DNA from 3 places in the Mesorhizobium sp. M1217 genome. Region 2 is predicted to be linked to each of the others. Evidence: predicted binding sites of a transcription regulator. Region 2 holds the regulator's gene; each other region holds the start of a gene.
What was found. Region 2 encodes LexA, which represses DNA repair genes until DNA is damaged. Its sites were predicted from a motif close to TGTTCNNNNTGTGTTCNG; they were not measured.
Positions count from the first base shown of each region.

Region 1: NKH37_RS27990 (DUF3072 domain-containing protein) is a predicted target of LexA. The motif match lies at 1,418-1,435, and genes of this name have one in related genera.
Region 3: NKH37_RS03445 (helicase-related protein) is a predicted target of LexA. The motif match lies at 2,253-2,270, and genes of this name have one in related genera.

Region 1 is NZ_JAMYMA010000021.1:33,801-38,736, forward strand. It holds gene NKH37_RS27985 (helix-turn-helix transcriptional regulator) at 36-743, opposite strand; gene NKH37_RS27990 (DUF3072 domain-containing protein) at 1,587-1,688, shown strand; gene NKH37_RS27995 (TadE/TadG family type IV pilus assembly protein) at 1,788-2,141, opposite strand; gene NKH37_RS28000 (TadE/TadG family type IV pilus assembly protein) at 2,182-2,571, opposite strand; gene NKH37_RS28005 (pilus assembly protein TadG-related protein) at 2,628-3,866, opposite strand; gene NKH37_RS28010 (PilZ domain-containing protein) at 4,353-4,664, shown strand.
Region 2 is NZ_JAMYMA010000001.1:347,353-352,288, forward strand. It holds gene NKH37_RS01780 (molybdopterin molybdotransferase MoeA) at 1-251, shown strand, start outside; gene NKH37_RS01785 (hormone-sensitive lipase) at 259-1,089, opposite strand; gene kynU (kynureninase) at 1,185-2,432, opposite strand; gene lexA (transcriptional repressor LexA) at 2,905-3,636, shown strand; gene NKH37_RS01800 (ComEC/Rec2 family competence protein) at 3,630-4,936, opposite strand, start outside.
Region 3 is NZ_JAMYMA010000002.1:148,720-153,655, reverse strand. It holds gene NKH37_RS03445 (helicase-related protein) at 1-2,086, opposite strand, end outside; gene NKH37_RS03440 (hypothetical protein) at 2,485-2,784, opposite strand; gene phbB (acetoacetyl-CoA reductase) at 2,817-3,542, opposite strand; gene NKH37_RS03430 (acetyl-CoA C-acetyltransferase) at 3,647-4,831, opposite strand.

The sequences.
Region 1 (4,936 bases), on a different contig from region 2:
TTGGCTGTTTGCTGGGATGCATCCAAACGACGGCCTTATGGCAAGACTGAGATGCGTCCAAGAAGAGCCACCAGTTCCGCCTGACGTTTCGTTTCAGTCTTGGCGAACAGCGAGGCAAGGTGGGAGCGGATCGTGGTGCGGCTGAGGCGCCAACTGCGCGCGATCTCCAAAGGCGCATCGCCCTGAGCCAAGCGCAACGCGAGGTGCGTTTCCGCGCCCGTCAAGCCAAACATCTTTTGCAGTGTCTGAGGATTTGGCCCCGACCTGTTCTCGCGGTCCAGTAACGCCACAATGCTCGTTCCGTCAGGAGCGATAAACCCGTTCTCGTTCAATATCACCGGCGTGTCGGCGCTGCTGCGGATCACCACCCATGATAGTGAGCCCGGCAGGAAATGGGCCGGAACATTCGCGATCAGCCGCCTCAAGGCCACTGAAAGGCCGCTGGCCGTATCGGCTACTTCGCCCTGGCGCTCCAGCGTGGTTTGAGCGGCCGCGTTCCATTCGACCACTTTCCTCTCTCGGTTCAGCACGAGATAGCCGCAGCCGATGCGATCAAGCATGCCGGTTATGGATTCCAGGCTACGTGCTCTTGGCTCCCCGACCCCTGCGCCCAGTCGATCAGATGCACGATCTGAATAGGCATAAGAGGGCTGCTTCGTATCGGCCTCACGGTCATACTTGGTCCTCATCGGAATGTATCGGTTGCCCGCCGCAGCTTCAGTGTGTCTATCGATCAGAGTCATTTTCTACCCCTACCCACAATTTCACCAGCATGAAGCAAGTTATTCTGGATTTACAGAAAGTTCTTCAACGTGATTCGTTCAGATGGTGTTGTAATAAGTTACTCGTTCCTGATGATTGTACCGTTCAGAGTTCAAAAGTGTGCGTGCAATCGCGACATTTATAATATCCATATATCATTAACTTGTGGTTATGTTCCGGATGTGAAATTCACGCCGAAATTTGGCCAGCCTCCTTCGGTGTTTACTGATTCTTAGTCCGATCGTGGTCGCAATATGTTTCGACGGTTCGTTATTAACGTATCCATCAAGAATTATCTTGCGACTGGCTTCGCTTTTGCGCTTTACGTTATTTCTAGAACCTCCTCAACTGCGCGTTCACAATGCACGATTCTATACGCACCAAGTTGAAGATTGTCGTTAGCTTCGCATCCAGAAACTTGTCTCGGGATGCATTTCTTAAGATTTCTTCATACCGCCAAGCCGCCGATAGTATTCCTGCTCACCTGTTTCCGACACCACACAGTCCGGTATGAAGATCGGATTGGAAACCGTTGACAGCGCGCTGAGCGCTATTGGGACGGCCATGGGATATTCTATCAGGATCGTGCTCAGGGAGGGCGCCGGTCACTCCCCTCGCGCAATTTCCTTCGCGAGATCGCCCTTTTCGCGAAGCCAGGAACAAATCGTGATCAGCCTCATTGTGCTAGTCAGCAAGGGAGATGAGCTGTGAGTGGCCCGCAATAAGCCAAAAACCGGGGCATCAGCAAACGTCGAAAAAGACGCAGAAGATTGGGTTAGCGGAGATGATCCAATGACCCCGCACAAGCTTCGTATTGGAAAACTCTGGCCGAACAGGCCGACGACCCTGACGCTTATGCTGACGGCTTCAGCAAGGCGGAAGCTTCTAAACGCATTGATGCACTCCGGGAGAAGCTAGGCCTGTAGCGTCCGCTTGTGGAGCATCTAGTTTAATCGTGAGGAAGAGCTTCGCTGCAGGTATTTCTGGGGCAGAGCGTTAGCCGCGGTGTCCGACGTGAACAAGCCTTACGTCCCAATCAAAGGAACTGTGACTGTCGTTGCGTAATTTATCGGATACTGGTCGAAATATGGGAACTCGATGACGAAAGCATAGGTGGCGGTCAGATGCGCCATGCGGAAACCGCCGCTAGGGGGATCGATCCCAATCGTAACCTCGACGTCTTTCAATCCCAAATCCAGTAATTTTTCCGTGGCTATGGCTTGGATCTGAGCCTGCGTCAGCGAGTTCTTCATCTGCAGCGCACGCGAGGACGTTTCCAGCGTATATCGAACGCTCGACATGGCGTTCAGTGCCCAGCCGAACGCGAAAATGCCGAACAAAAGCATCATGAGAAAAGGCGCAAGCAGTGCGAACTCCAATCCGGCTCCGCCTGATGCATCCCCCGTGAAAGCTCTACCTTTAGCGAACACGAATCACCTGTTGATGATTGAGCTCGCGCGAGAAGGAGGAATCGCCAAAAATGAAGGGCGGTGACCAGATGGCTGTCGCCTGTATTACGACGAAGACCGAGGGGGCTTTCAAAGTGTCGCACAGGATCGATGGATCGACCGCGATGTTCCCGCACATATATTTCCGGCTCAGTGTCACCTGCGCGCCAGCGGGGTGGTTTTCCCAGCTTGAAAGAGCGACAGCTTGGATAGTCGCATCCTCGACTGCTCCTTGCATCACGAGGTTCGCCGCCGTTTTTACGCCTGCACGCATCGATAGCGCGCTTGATACGAAAGTCCAGCCGTTAATGACGCCAAGAAGTACCAGACAAAGGATCGGCACAATCAGCGCAAACTCCACCGCAGCAACACCTGAATCGCACCGGAAATTCCGGACGTACCGCCGTTCCACGAAGATTACTCGACAAGCCGAACAGACTGCGTCGCCGGAATGTCTCGCATTCCGAGGCTGGTGCAATCCTGGCTGATGCTCGTGTTGCCGGACCACTGCAAGGTACTGGCGACGACCTGCGTGCAACCACCCTTGCCAGAAAAATTGCCGAGATAATTGACGTCCTGGGTTGGAAAATACAGAGCGCCGGTCAAAAGCGAATCCGCCGTGCCATTGAACGTGTTCGACCCCGTCAGGTTACCTTTGTTGCCATAAAACAGAACGCCGGAATACGTGCCCGACGTCGGTGCGCTAAGCTTGATTGTGGCGTTGCCGTTCATGCTGACGCCCGAGCTGCCTGCGAGATAGATGATGACCCCGTCGCCGGAGATGTTGGCGTTCGAGTTCGCTTTGAAATCACCGCCTTGGATGACGTACACGCCGGGCGAGAGGGCAACGTTGCCGCTCAGGCTCAGCCCGCTGCAGTACGTCCCGGGGCTAAGGGTCGACAGCCTCGAGTTTTGACAGGGGATTGTGGCTGGTGGCGTCGGCAGGTCGGCAAAGGGATCACCGGCGGGTAGGGCCTGGGTTATCGGGCTGGCGCACACCGTCGTCACAGGGTTGTTCAACGAAACACCGCCGGCCGATATCAGGCAGTCGGCCTGAAGGTTTGCTGATCCTTGAAGCTTGATGGCGTCCGCAGCTATCGAATTCGACATCACGGAACAGCCCGTCATTTTTATGATCGAACTGCCCGAAAAAAGCGCCGCTTTCGGGGCGGACGGATTGAGCGACAAAGCGCAGGCTTTTGAGGCGTCAGTGATAAGGGCCACCGCTCTTGCCTGTGCGCCGACCGCGTTCTGCGTGAATATCGATGTAAAAAACCGATCGAGGGTCTGATGAACGATAACCTCGACGGCCTTTTGGGCGACATTCGGGCCGGAGGACGGGGGCGTGAAGACTTCGATCGTGCCTGCCGACGCTGCAAAACCGTTCGAGGCTGCTGACAGCGCCACGGCGGAGACAATCGCGGACTTGTCTGATCCCGAAACCTTTTCTAAAGCGCCAGCATAGGCTGCCGCGTCTGCGACCGCCTGCAATTTCAAGCTGCTGTAGTACCAATAGGACGTTTCGACACCGAAGCCCGCACCGCCGACAATCACTGGCAAGGACAGGGCGAAAACAACGGCTACGTTGCCGTTATTCCCGAGGCGTCGTCGTAGACTGCTGCCGGACCAGCCGAAGATATGGGCGCCCCATTCCATTGAGGTTTGTAGGCGCAAATACATGAAAGAAGGAATAAGAAATTCCCTCCACTTGCACCCTCCTGGGCGGGCCGGAACTCAGAGATCCAGTCCATCGCCGAATCTGGGGTGGGCGAACGCGAACGAGAGAGAGCCTCCTGGTCGCAGGCTGCGACGCGCGCGGTGTCGACAATCTCATGTACAAAATGCGTTCGTTGGTCTTGATGGGGAAGAAAGTGACGCGATCGGCGGCGCCTTCAAGATCTTCGGCAGCAGATATTCGGCCATTCAGAGGGCCCGCGCCTGCATAAGTCCACATCACGACGTGCGGAAGTCTCTTCGCGCCGCGAGCTTGCTAGATCACTACGTGTTTCTGCGCGACCCATAGATTCACTGAGTATGCGCTGTGATGTCATGTAACACGCAACATGACGCACCCCTTGCCGTGCTCCTGTCTTAGGTATTTTATACCAAGGGGATGACTTCAGCTGATTTGGCACTGTATCGATGGCAAACACTGCGAACCCGCTTGATGAGAATTCCGGCGAGCATCGGCGCGAGCGCCGCCAACGTGTGCTAAAGGGCGGCACGATCATCACCGGGATCCAGAATTCCGAAATCAGCTGCACCTTGCGTAATCAACATGAGGGGGGTGCCGAGCTGAAGGTCGCGCCCGAAGCCCGGGTTCCCGATCGCTTCTTGCTCTACGTCTCGGTTGATGGACTTGCCTATCGATCGGAGGTTTGCTGGCGCCGCAACGACCGTATCGGCGTTAAATTCACCGGCACCGAGCCCAAACCGAAACTTCACTACGGCTGACCGACGGCAAGATGAAGATCACCGGCGCCGTCATCTGCGCCTTGCACCATCATCAGCTTTATCTCCGGACTCCTATGAGCGCATGACGAGGCACTCCGTCACCGCTCCGTACAGCTATGGCCGCCAGAGGCACACCTAGGGGCAGCGCTCTCGGGTCGCCTATTTTGGCGACGGGTGGCAGCCTGTGGCGAACCGACCGGCCGCGAGGTATTGAAACGAGGGGCAGGCGAGCCAGCCATCCGATCAGTCGCGTCAGAACCTATTCCGCCGCT
Region 2 (4,936 bases):
GCGGCCGCGCCTTTCAGCAGGATATGCGTGAGGCACGGCTCGGCGCTGCCATGCCGGCCAACGATCTCAGGCAGGATTATGTGCGGGCTGTTGTCAGCGCTGACGCCGGCACGCTCGTGGCGACGCCGTTCAGCATCCAGGATTCCTCGATGCTGAAAATGCTGGCCGATGCCAACGGGCTGATCGTCCGTGCGCCGTTCACGCCCGCCGCGGCGGCGGGCGCCGCTTGCGACGTGCTGATGCTACGCTGAACCTGCCTCACTCCGAGATCAAGGTCCGGGTCAGCGGATGGTCTGGATCGGCCAAACCGTCGATGATGTTGAAATGATGCCGGTCAGGCTCGACCACCGAACTGGTCGCGGCACCCAGGCCGATCCAGATGTTGGCCAGTAACGCGCTCTGGCGCAGGAATTCGGCGCGCTCGCCGCCGCCGGCCCAGCAGGTCAGGCGGGCCTTGTCCATCGGGCGCAGCAGCACCGGGCTTTCGGCCTGCGCCTCGGCCTCATCGATCGCCAGCGTCTCGTTCATGCCGGTGCGCATGATCGGGCGCAAATCGTGCACACCCGAGATCGATACGACATGGCGAATGCGCCGGACAATTTCGGGCGCCAGCGGCGTCGTCGTCGTAACCATCCGGCTAACAAGATGGCCACCGGCCGAGTGTCCGGTCAGCATCAGCGGCCCTGCGACCATCCCCGCCGCCTTGCCGATCGCCGCGCCGACTTCCTTGACGATGCCGCCAATGCGCATCTGCGGACAGAGCGTGTAGGACGGCATCGCCACGGCATAGCCGCGATCAACAGCGCCAGCGGCAAGATGCGACCAGAAACTCTTGTCGAATGCCATCCAGTAGCCGCCATGGACGAACACCACGAGCCCCTTGGGCTTGGTGGCCGGCAGGAAAAGATCGAGCCGGTTGCGTGGGTTTTCGCCATAGGCGATGTCGAGCCGTGCCCTGCCCTCGGTCGAAAGCACGTCGCGAAAACCCCCCGCGGGCTCCACCCAGGCCGCCGGCCAGCGATCGCTGCCGGCTATGTTGGCGCCGTTGGCATAGGCGTTGTCCCAATCGGCAATGTGACGTTCGAACACCCTGCGCCCTCCCCTGGCAATATGGCCCTGCAACGAGCGTGAGCATCGCGCGGCGCGTCGTCGCCAGCCTCACGATTCCAGCTCTCGCATCAATCTCAAGTGACAGCCGCCTTGATGGCGAAGCGCGCATCCTTCCACGCACCGGTGCGCAGGATGTCCTCAAGCACTTCGACGGCCTGCCAGACATCGGCATAGCCGACATAGAGCGGGGTGAAGCCGAAGCGCATGGTCGATGGCGCGCGAAAATCGCCGATCACGCCACGTTCGATCAGCGCGCGCATGATCTGGTAGCCATGCTCGTGCATGAATGAAATCTGGCTGCCGCGTTTTTCCCCGTCGCGCGTGCTTTCGAGCGTTAGCCCGTAAGTGCCGCACTTTGCCTCGACAAGCTCGATGAACAGATCGGCCAGCGCGATGCTCTTCTTGCGCACCGCCGTCATGTCGACATCGTTCCAGATGTCGAGCGCGCCCTTCAGCGTGCGCATCGACAGGACCGGCTGGGTGCCGCACAGAAACCGGCGGATGCCGGTGCCGGCCGCATAGCCTGGCTCGAAGGCGAAGGGCCGTGCATGGCCCCACCAGCCGGTGAGCGGCTGCTGGATGTCGGCAAGATGCCGCTCAGCCGCATAGATGAAGGCAGGCGCGCCCGGTCCGCCATTCAGATATTTGTAGGTGCAGCCAACGGCAAAATCGGCGTTTGCCTTGTCGAGCTCGACTGGCATCGCACCGGCGGTGTGGCAGAGATCCCAGACGATCATCGCCCCGGCTTCCTGGGCCCTGCGCGTCAGCGCCGGCATGTCGCGCAGTTCGCCCGACTTGTAGTTGACGTGGTTGACCAGCACCACGGCGGTGCCTTCGTCGATCAGCTCTTCGATGCTCGGCGCGTCGACCCCCGAGAGGCGAAGCAGCGTATCTTTTCGCGTCGAAACCACACCCTCAGCCATGTAGAGATCTGTCGGAAAACTGTCGCCCTCGGCGACGATGACCTGCCGCTCCGGCCGCATGGCCATGGCGGCGTGCAGCAGCTTGTAGATGTTGACCGATGTCGTGTCGCAGACCACCGTCTGGCCGGCCGCGGCACCGATCAGGCGCCCGAGCTGGTCGCCGAGTTCGAGTGGCATGTTGAACCAGCCGGCCGTGTTCCAGGCGCGGATGAGATCATGCGCCCATTCTTCGGTCGCTGCCTTGCTCAATTCATCGAAAGCGGCACGCGAAGCGGCCCCTAGCGAATTGCCGTCGAGATAGATCACTCCTTGCGGCAGCACAAAGCGGTCGCGCATCGCGCGCAGCGGATCTGCAGCATCCAACGCCTTTATGGCCACGAGATCGGGAATTCCTGTCATGATTTGTCTGCTCCCCCAAGATTCACCGCAACGCCGGACACGCATCGACGGCATCCATCGGTCACGAGCGGTTCTCCATTACCTGGTATCGCGCAGCAAGGCTCCACCGGCGACAAGTTGCCTGACCACGCGGTGGAAACCAGGAGCCAAGCCAACCCAAGGTTGGCGTTTTGAGTTCGTTTCGTTCACGGTGCATTGACCAAACCGCACAGTCGATACGGCTTCAATTCCGTGCCCCTTTGCCGGCTGACGGCCGATAGCAGTGCCGCCTTCTGGAAACCCAGAGGCCGCAAACGAAAGCAGAATCAAGGCGATGAGGCCCGCGGCGGTGAAAATGCAGCGTCCCGGTTTGGCGAGTGGTATCGTTACCCGAGCCCTAATACATTCATTAAACTTTAAACAGTTGCGGAACACAACTGGAACAGATAGTGTTTGTTCTGGGTTTGTTTTTCTGATTCTGTTGGGGGTCGCTATGCTGACACGCAAACAACACGAACTGCTTATGTTCATCCACGAAAGGCTGAAGGAAAGCGGTATCCCGCCCTCCTTCGACGAGATGAAGGAAGCGCTCGACCTGGCTTCCAAATCGGGAATCCACCGGCTGATTACGGCGCTGGAGGAGCGCGGCTTCATTCGCCGTTTGCCCAACAGGGCTCGTGCGCTGGAGGTGCTGCGCCTGCCCGATTCGATCGCCCCCGGCCTCAATGCGGCACGCAAGTTCTCGCCGAGCGTCATCCAGGGCAGTCTTGGGCAAGGTCCTCGGCAAGGCAAGCCGACATCGTCGCGCGTCCCTGCAGCCGGCAATGACGACGATGTCGTCGCCGCCGTGTCTATCCCGGTGATGGGCCGCATCGCCGCTGGTGTGCCGATCGATGCCATCCAGCACCAGACGCATTCGATCTCGGTGCCGCCGGACATGATCATGGGCGGCGAGCATTATGCGCTCGAGGTCAAAGGCGATTCGATGATCGAGGCTGGCATTTTCGACGGCGACACGGTGATCATCCGCAATGCCGATACGGCGAGCCCCGGTGAGATCGTGGTGGCACTGGTCGACGAGGAAGAAGCGACGCTGAAGCGGTTCCGCCGCAAGGGCGCCTCGATCGCCCTGGAAGCCGCCAATCCGGCCTACGAGACGCGCATCTTCGGACCAGACAGGGTCAAGGTGCAGGGCAAGCTCGTTGGGCTGATCCGCCGCTACTGAGCTGCGCCCTTGGCGCCGGCTTTTGGCTTGTCGGCTCTGCGGTATGGCGGCATGCCCCGCGCCGCGCGTGAAAATTTCCGCTGCACGTGCCAGGGCCGGTATGATTTTTCGACGGCGAAGCGGATTTCGGCGCGTGTTGCCGCTTGTGGATCGAAATAGACGGCCGCACTTCCCGCGCGCGCCAGTTGCCGTTTGGTGACGACGAGGACCAGCCGGTCGTAGTAGCAGGGATTATGGGCGGTGGCGTCGTCGATGACGATCAAGCTGGCAAAGGCGCAGGCTGGCCGTGCAGTATCGCGGTCATTGGCTAGCGCGATGATCGCGCCGGATGGATGCCTGGCAAGGCAGAGACCGTCCGTGCAAATGAACGGCATGCCCGGCGGTAAGTCGGCCGGATCGGCAATGTCGAATTGCGGATCGTTCTTTCCAGGTGTTTCCGGCGCGACGATAGCCTCTGATGTGAGCGCGCGTTTCCAGTTGTCGATGGTGAACTCATTCGGGCGTGCCCGGTTGACCGCGAGTTCACCGCTGCCGATCGGCAGCGCGACGAGCCGTGCGTCCTCCGAGATCAATACATCGGGTACGCGCGTCTGCGTTGTCGTTAGCAAGCCGGCGAGCGCAAAAGGAAGGGCCACGAGCCGCAACCAGGTCGTCGCCATGCTGGCAATGACGAGGGCGATCGTCACCAAAAGGACAGATCTCAGCGAAATCAGCCCGACCGCATCGATCGGCGAGCGCTCGGAGATCCACCCGGACAGGGCGATCATCGCCGTCAGCCCCTTGCCCATCACGTAGAGGAAAGGCCCATCCGCGCCGAACGGCATCGCCAGCGCACTGAGGACGGCGAAGGGCATGACGACCAGTGAGACGATAGGCATGATGGCCAGATTGGCGAACAGGCTGAGCGGCGCCACGCGCTGGAAATGCCATATGGCGAAAAGCGCCGTGGCGCTCCCTGCAATGATCGAGGTCATCGCCAGGCCGCCCATGCCCATCAGTACCTTTCTAGTGGCAAAGCGTAGCGGCGACCGCCGGGGCGGCGGCGTGGTGGCCCCGCCGGCGCGGTAATCGGACCAGCCTGCATAGGCGCCGACAAGGGCCGCCGTCGCGGCGAAGGACATCTGGAAGCTCGGACCGACCACCTCGTGCGGCGACACCAGAATGACCGCGATGGCCGAGATCGCCAGGTTGCGCATGGTGAGCGCGGCCCGGTCGAACAGCACGGCGATAAGCATCACCGCCAACATGATGAAGCTGCGTTCGGCCGCCACCACAATGCCGGAAAAGACGAGGTAGGCCG
Region 3 (4,936 bases), on a different contig from region 2:
CGGCCGGCGCCGGCTTGATCAGCGCCGGCACGAAGACATGGTAGGCGCCGAAGCGCACGCCGAGACGGCGAAGCGCCGCGCGGCCCTCCTGGTCGAGCGACTTCATCTCGTCGGCGATGTCGCGACGGTTGATGAGGCCGAAATGCTCGACGAGCTGGAAAGCGATGCCGCGGCCGATGCCGGTGATCTGCTCGGCATTCTTGAGATCGACCAGCGGCTTCAGCAGGGATTCGATCTGGAAATTGACGAAGCGCTCGGCGCGCGCCGCAACCTTGTCGCGGGCCGGGCCGGTGAGTTGCTCGTCGGCGAGCAGAACGAGACGCGGCTTCAAAGCGTCTTCGCCAGCGACCAGCGTGCCGATCGGCGCGCCGATCCAGCGCAGCGTGCCATCCGAACCCAGCGCGATGTCGCCATTGGCCGAGGCGCCGAAGCGTTCGGCCCGCGCCTCGAACTCGGCGGCAAGCGCCTTCTGCGCCGCCGCCCGCACCGCCTTGGCGTCCTCGCCGCCGGCGCTCTGGTCGGCGGTGAAGCGGAAACCCTGCAACTCGCCGACGTGATGGCCTTCGACGAGGACGGTTCCGGTTGGGCTGATTTCGGCTTCAGGCATCGTGTTTTCTCTAAGGCGCCGCATGAGGACGGAAGTCCTGCGGTCTACAAAACGTTTCGTCAACCGCTCATGCAGCGCATCCGACAATCTGTCTTCGATTTCGCGCGTCTTTTCCTGCCAGTGTGCCCGATCGGCCAGCCAGCCGGGCCGGTTGGAAACGAAGGTCCATGTGCGGATCTGGGCAATCCTGTGCGATAGCGTGTCGATATCGCCTTCAGTGGTGTCGGCGCGGCGCACCTGCTCGGCCATGTAGTTCTCGTCGACATGGCCGTGCCTGGCAAGGTCCATGTAGATGGAGGCGATCAAGTCGGCGTGCTGGGCCGGCGCGATCTTCCTGTAGTCGGGCAGCGCGCAGGCTTCCCACAGCAGCGCCACCCGCCTGGCGTCGGTGGTGAGTGCCCGGATGTCCTCGTCGCGCGACAGATGCTCGAGCGCCTGCGCGTCCACGGCCGGCAGTGCGCGCGTCAGGCCTTCGACCGGGGCGTTGGTCTCCATCGAGCGCTTCAGCGCATCGAGGTTGGCGAAATCGAAATGCGCGGTACGCCACTGCAGCACTTTCACCGGATCGAAATCATGCGCCTCGATCTTCTTGACCAATTCCTCATCCAGCGGATCGACCTGGCCGGTGACGCCGAAGGTGCCGTCGCGCAGATGCCGGCCGGCACGGCCGGCAATCTGGCCGAGCTCGGCCGCGGTCAGGTTGCGGTACTGGTAGCCGTCGAATTTGCGATTCTGGGCGAAGGCGACGTGGTCGAGGTCGAGGTTGAGGCCCATGCCGATGGCGTCGGTGGCGACGAGGTAGTCGACATCGCCCGACTGGAACAGCGCCACCTGGGCGTTGCGGGTGCGCGGGCTGAGCGCGCCGAGCACGACGGCGGCACCGCCCTGCTGGCGGCGGATCAGCTCGGCGATGGCATAGACCTCGTCGGCCGAGAAGGCGACGATCGCGGTGCGCCGCGGCAGGCGGGTCAGCTTCTTCGAGCCGGCATAGGCAAGATGCGACAGCCGTGGCCGGGTCACCACCGACACGCCCCGCAGCAGGCGCTGCAGAATGCCGTGCATGGTGGCCGCACCCAGCAGCAGCGTCTCCTGGCGGCCGCGCAGATGCAGGATGCGATCGGTGAAGATGTGGCCGCGTTCGAGATCGCCAGCGAGCTGGACCTCGTCGATGGCAACGAAGGCGGCGTCGGTCTCGCGCGGCATCGCTTCCACCGTGCAGACCGAGTATTTCGCGCCCGCCGGCTGGATCTTTTCCTCGCCGGTGATGAGCGCAACCTTATGGGCGCCGACCTTCTCGCAGACGCGCGTATAGACCTCGCGGGCAAGCAGCCTGAGCGGTAGGCCGATGACGCCGCTCTCATGCGCCACCATGCGTTCGATGGCGAGATGGGTCTTGCCGGTATTGGTCGGGCCGAGCACGGCCGTCACGTCTCGACCCGACAGGATCAGCGGTTCAATGTGTTTCGGATGGATGTTCATCGGCCTGGAAATAAGGCTCTCTGCCTCGCATTGTCGGGAGCGCGCCCATATTGGCCGCGTATGACAGGCGACACATAAGGATTTCGGGCGCGAAGCGAAAGCGGAATGTGCCGAGGGCAGGCTGATTGGTCGGTTCGAAGCCAGAAATCTGTTCCCGATTAACAGTTGGAACGAGTCTGGAACGAATCAGCGACGAATCACTGACTCGCGCTGATTCAGGTTTTGTTCACGGCTACATCTGGGATTTCTGCCGGCGAGTCTCACCACATGCTGAATCACAGAAACTGGCCCGATTCATGCAGGCGGCATTCAAACGAGCACCACCGTTAACCTTTGCCGGTGAATGATCGTGGCCGGCCAATCTGCTTCGCCCAACATTATGAAATTATTGATGTTTCCTAATCCGCTTTAATCATTTCGAGGGTGTTTTCGGCTCTCGCCGTTAACGTTCCGCTCAAAGCCGGAACGAATCGGCGACGAATCAGCGATAGGCAAAGTTTCTTGGTTTGTTCACCGCAACATGTTGTGTTGTGAACAGCTTTTCCACCGAGAATCCACAGGCTGCCGGGCAGTTTTTGCACAGGCTGGGCAGCGGCCGTTAACCTTTGCGTGCCGGATTGGGGCAGCGTGCTGAATCGAGATCTTGCAACGGGAAGACCGCTATAGAAACGGGCCGTTTTGCAGGCCCGTTCGTCCAAGCGCGTATCTATCTCAACGTAAAGATAAACGGTCAGGCGATGTACTGCCCGCCATTGGCTGATATTGTCGAGCCGGTGATGAACCCGGCATCGTCGGAAGCGAGGAAGACGACGCAGCGCGCGATCTCCTCCGGCTCGCCGAGACGGCCGACCGGGATCTGCGGAAGGACACGCTCGTTGAGCACCTTCTCGTCCATCGCTTTGACCATCTCGGTGGCGATGTAGCCGGGGCAGATGACGTTGACGGTGATGCCGGCGCGCGCGCCTTCCTGGGCCAACGCCTTGGTGAAGCCGATATCGCCGGCCTTCGAGGCCGAATAATTGACCTGGCCGACCTGCCCTTTCTGGCCATTGATCGAGGAGATGGTGATGACGCGGCCGAATTTGCGGTCGCGCATGCCGCCCCACAACGGATGCGTCATGTTGAAGACGCCGGAAAGGTTGGTGTCGAGGACCTCTTTCCATTGCTCGCGCGTCATCTTGTGGAACATCGCGTCGCGCGTGATGCCTGCATTGTTGACCAGCACCGATACGGGACCGAGATCGGCCTCTACCTGTTTGATGCCGGCAGCGCAGGCCTCGTAGTCGGCAACCGACCATTTGTAGACCGGGATGCCGGTCGCTGCCTTGAACTTTGCTGCCGCTTCCTCATTGCCGGCGTAGTTTGCGGCAACCGAATAGCCGGCGCTTTTCAAGGCGACCGATATCGCCGCGCCGATGCCGCGCGACCCGCCTGTGACGATTGCAACCTTTGTCATGTGTCCTCCCGGGCAATGCAGATGACTGAGCGTTGAAGCGGTAGGGTTTGCCCTCTATTCCCTACTCGCTTTGCGCCAGTATCCTATTCGTATCGCTTATCTCATCACAATGCTTCCACGCACATGGCAACGCCCATGCCGCCGCCGATGCACAGCGTGGCAAGACCTTTCTTGGCACTTCTGCGACGCATTTCGTAGACCAGCGTGTTGAAGATGCGGGCGCCCGAGGCGCCGACCGGATGGCCGATGGCGATGGCGCCGCCATTGACGTTGACGATGGACGGGTCCCAGCCCATGTCCTTGTTGACGGCGCAGGCCTGCGCGGCGAAGGCCTCGTTGGCTTCGACCAGATCGAGGTCGCCGACCGACCAGCCGGCCTTGGCCAGCGCCTTGCGCGAGGAGGGGATCGGTCCCGTCCCCATGATCTGCGGGTCAACGCCGGCGGTCGCCCAGGAAACGATACGCACCAGCGGCGTGATGCCGCGCCTTGCGGCTTCCGCTTCGGTCATCAGCACCACGGCGGCGGCGCCGTCATTGATGCCGGAAGCATTGGCCGCTGTCACCGTGCCGTCTTTGTCGAAGGCGGGCTTGAGCTTGGTCATGGCGTCGATCGTCGCGCCATGGCGGATGTACTCGTCCTGGTCGACTATCGTGTCGCCCTTCCTGCCCTTGACTGTGAAGGCAACGATCTCGTCGTTGAATTTTCCGCCTTTCTGCGCAGCCTCGGCCTTGTTCTGGGAAGCCAGTGCGAACTGGTCCTGGTCGTCGCGGGTGATTTGGAACTGGCGGGCGACGTTCTCCGCCGTGTTGCCCATATGATAACCATAGAAGGCATCGGTCAGGCCGTCCTTGATCATGGTGTCGATCAGCTTGAAATCGCCCATCTTGACGCCACCGCGCAGATGCTGCGCATGCGGAGCCATCGACATCGATTCCTGGCCGCCGGCAACGATGATTTTTGCATCGCCCTGGGCGATCTGCTGCATGCCGAGCGCGATGGCGCGCAGGCCGGAGCCGCAGAGCTGGTTCAGGCCCCAGGAGGTCGCCTCCTGCGGCACGCCGGCGGCCATGGCCGCCTGCCGCGCCGGGTTCTGCCCTTGAGCCGCGGTCAGGATCTGGCCGAGAATGACCTCGTCCACCTCCTTGCCGTCGACGCCGGCGCGGGCAAGCGCTTCCCTGACGGCGACGGCACCCAGTTCATGAGCTGGCGTGTTGGCGAAGGCGCCGTTGAAGGAGCCGACAGGCGTGCGCGCCGCACTGGCGACAACGATGGCGTTGGAAGCGGACATGTTCTTCTCCAGACTTTCGGGGAGCGATTTCGGGTGCCGTCGGGGACTTTTCTTGCCCTTTCCACAACCCGAGTCAAACCCGAAATGGGCATGGCGTTCCTCCGC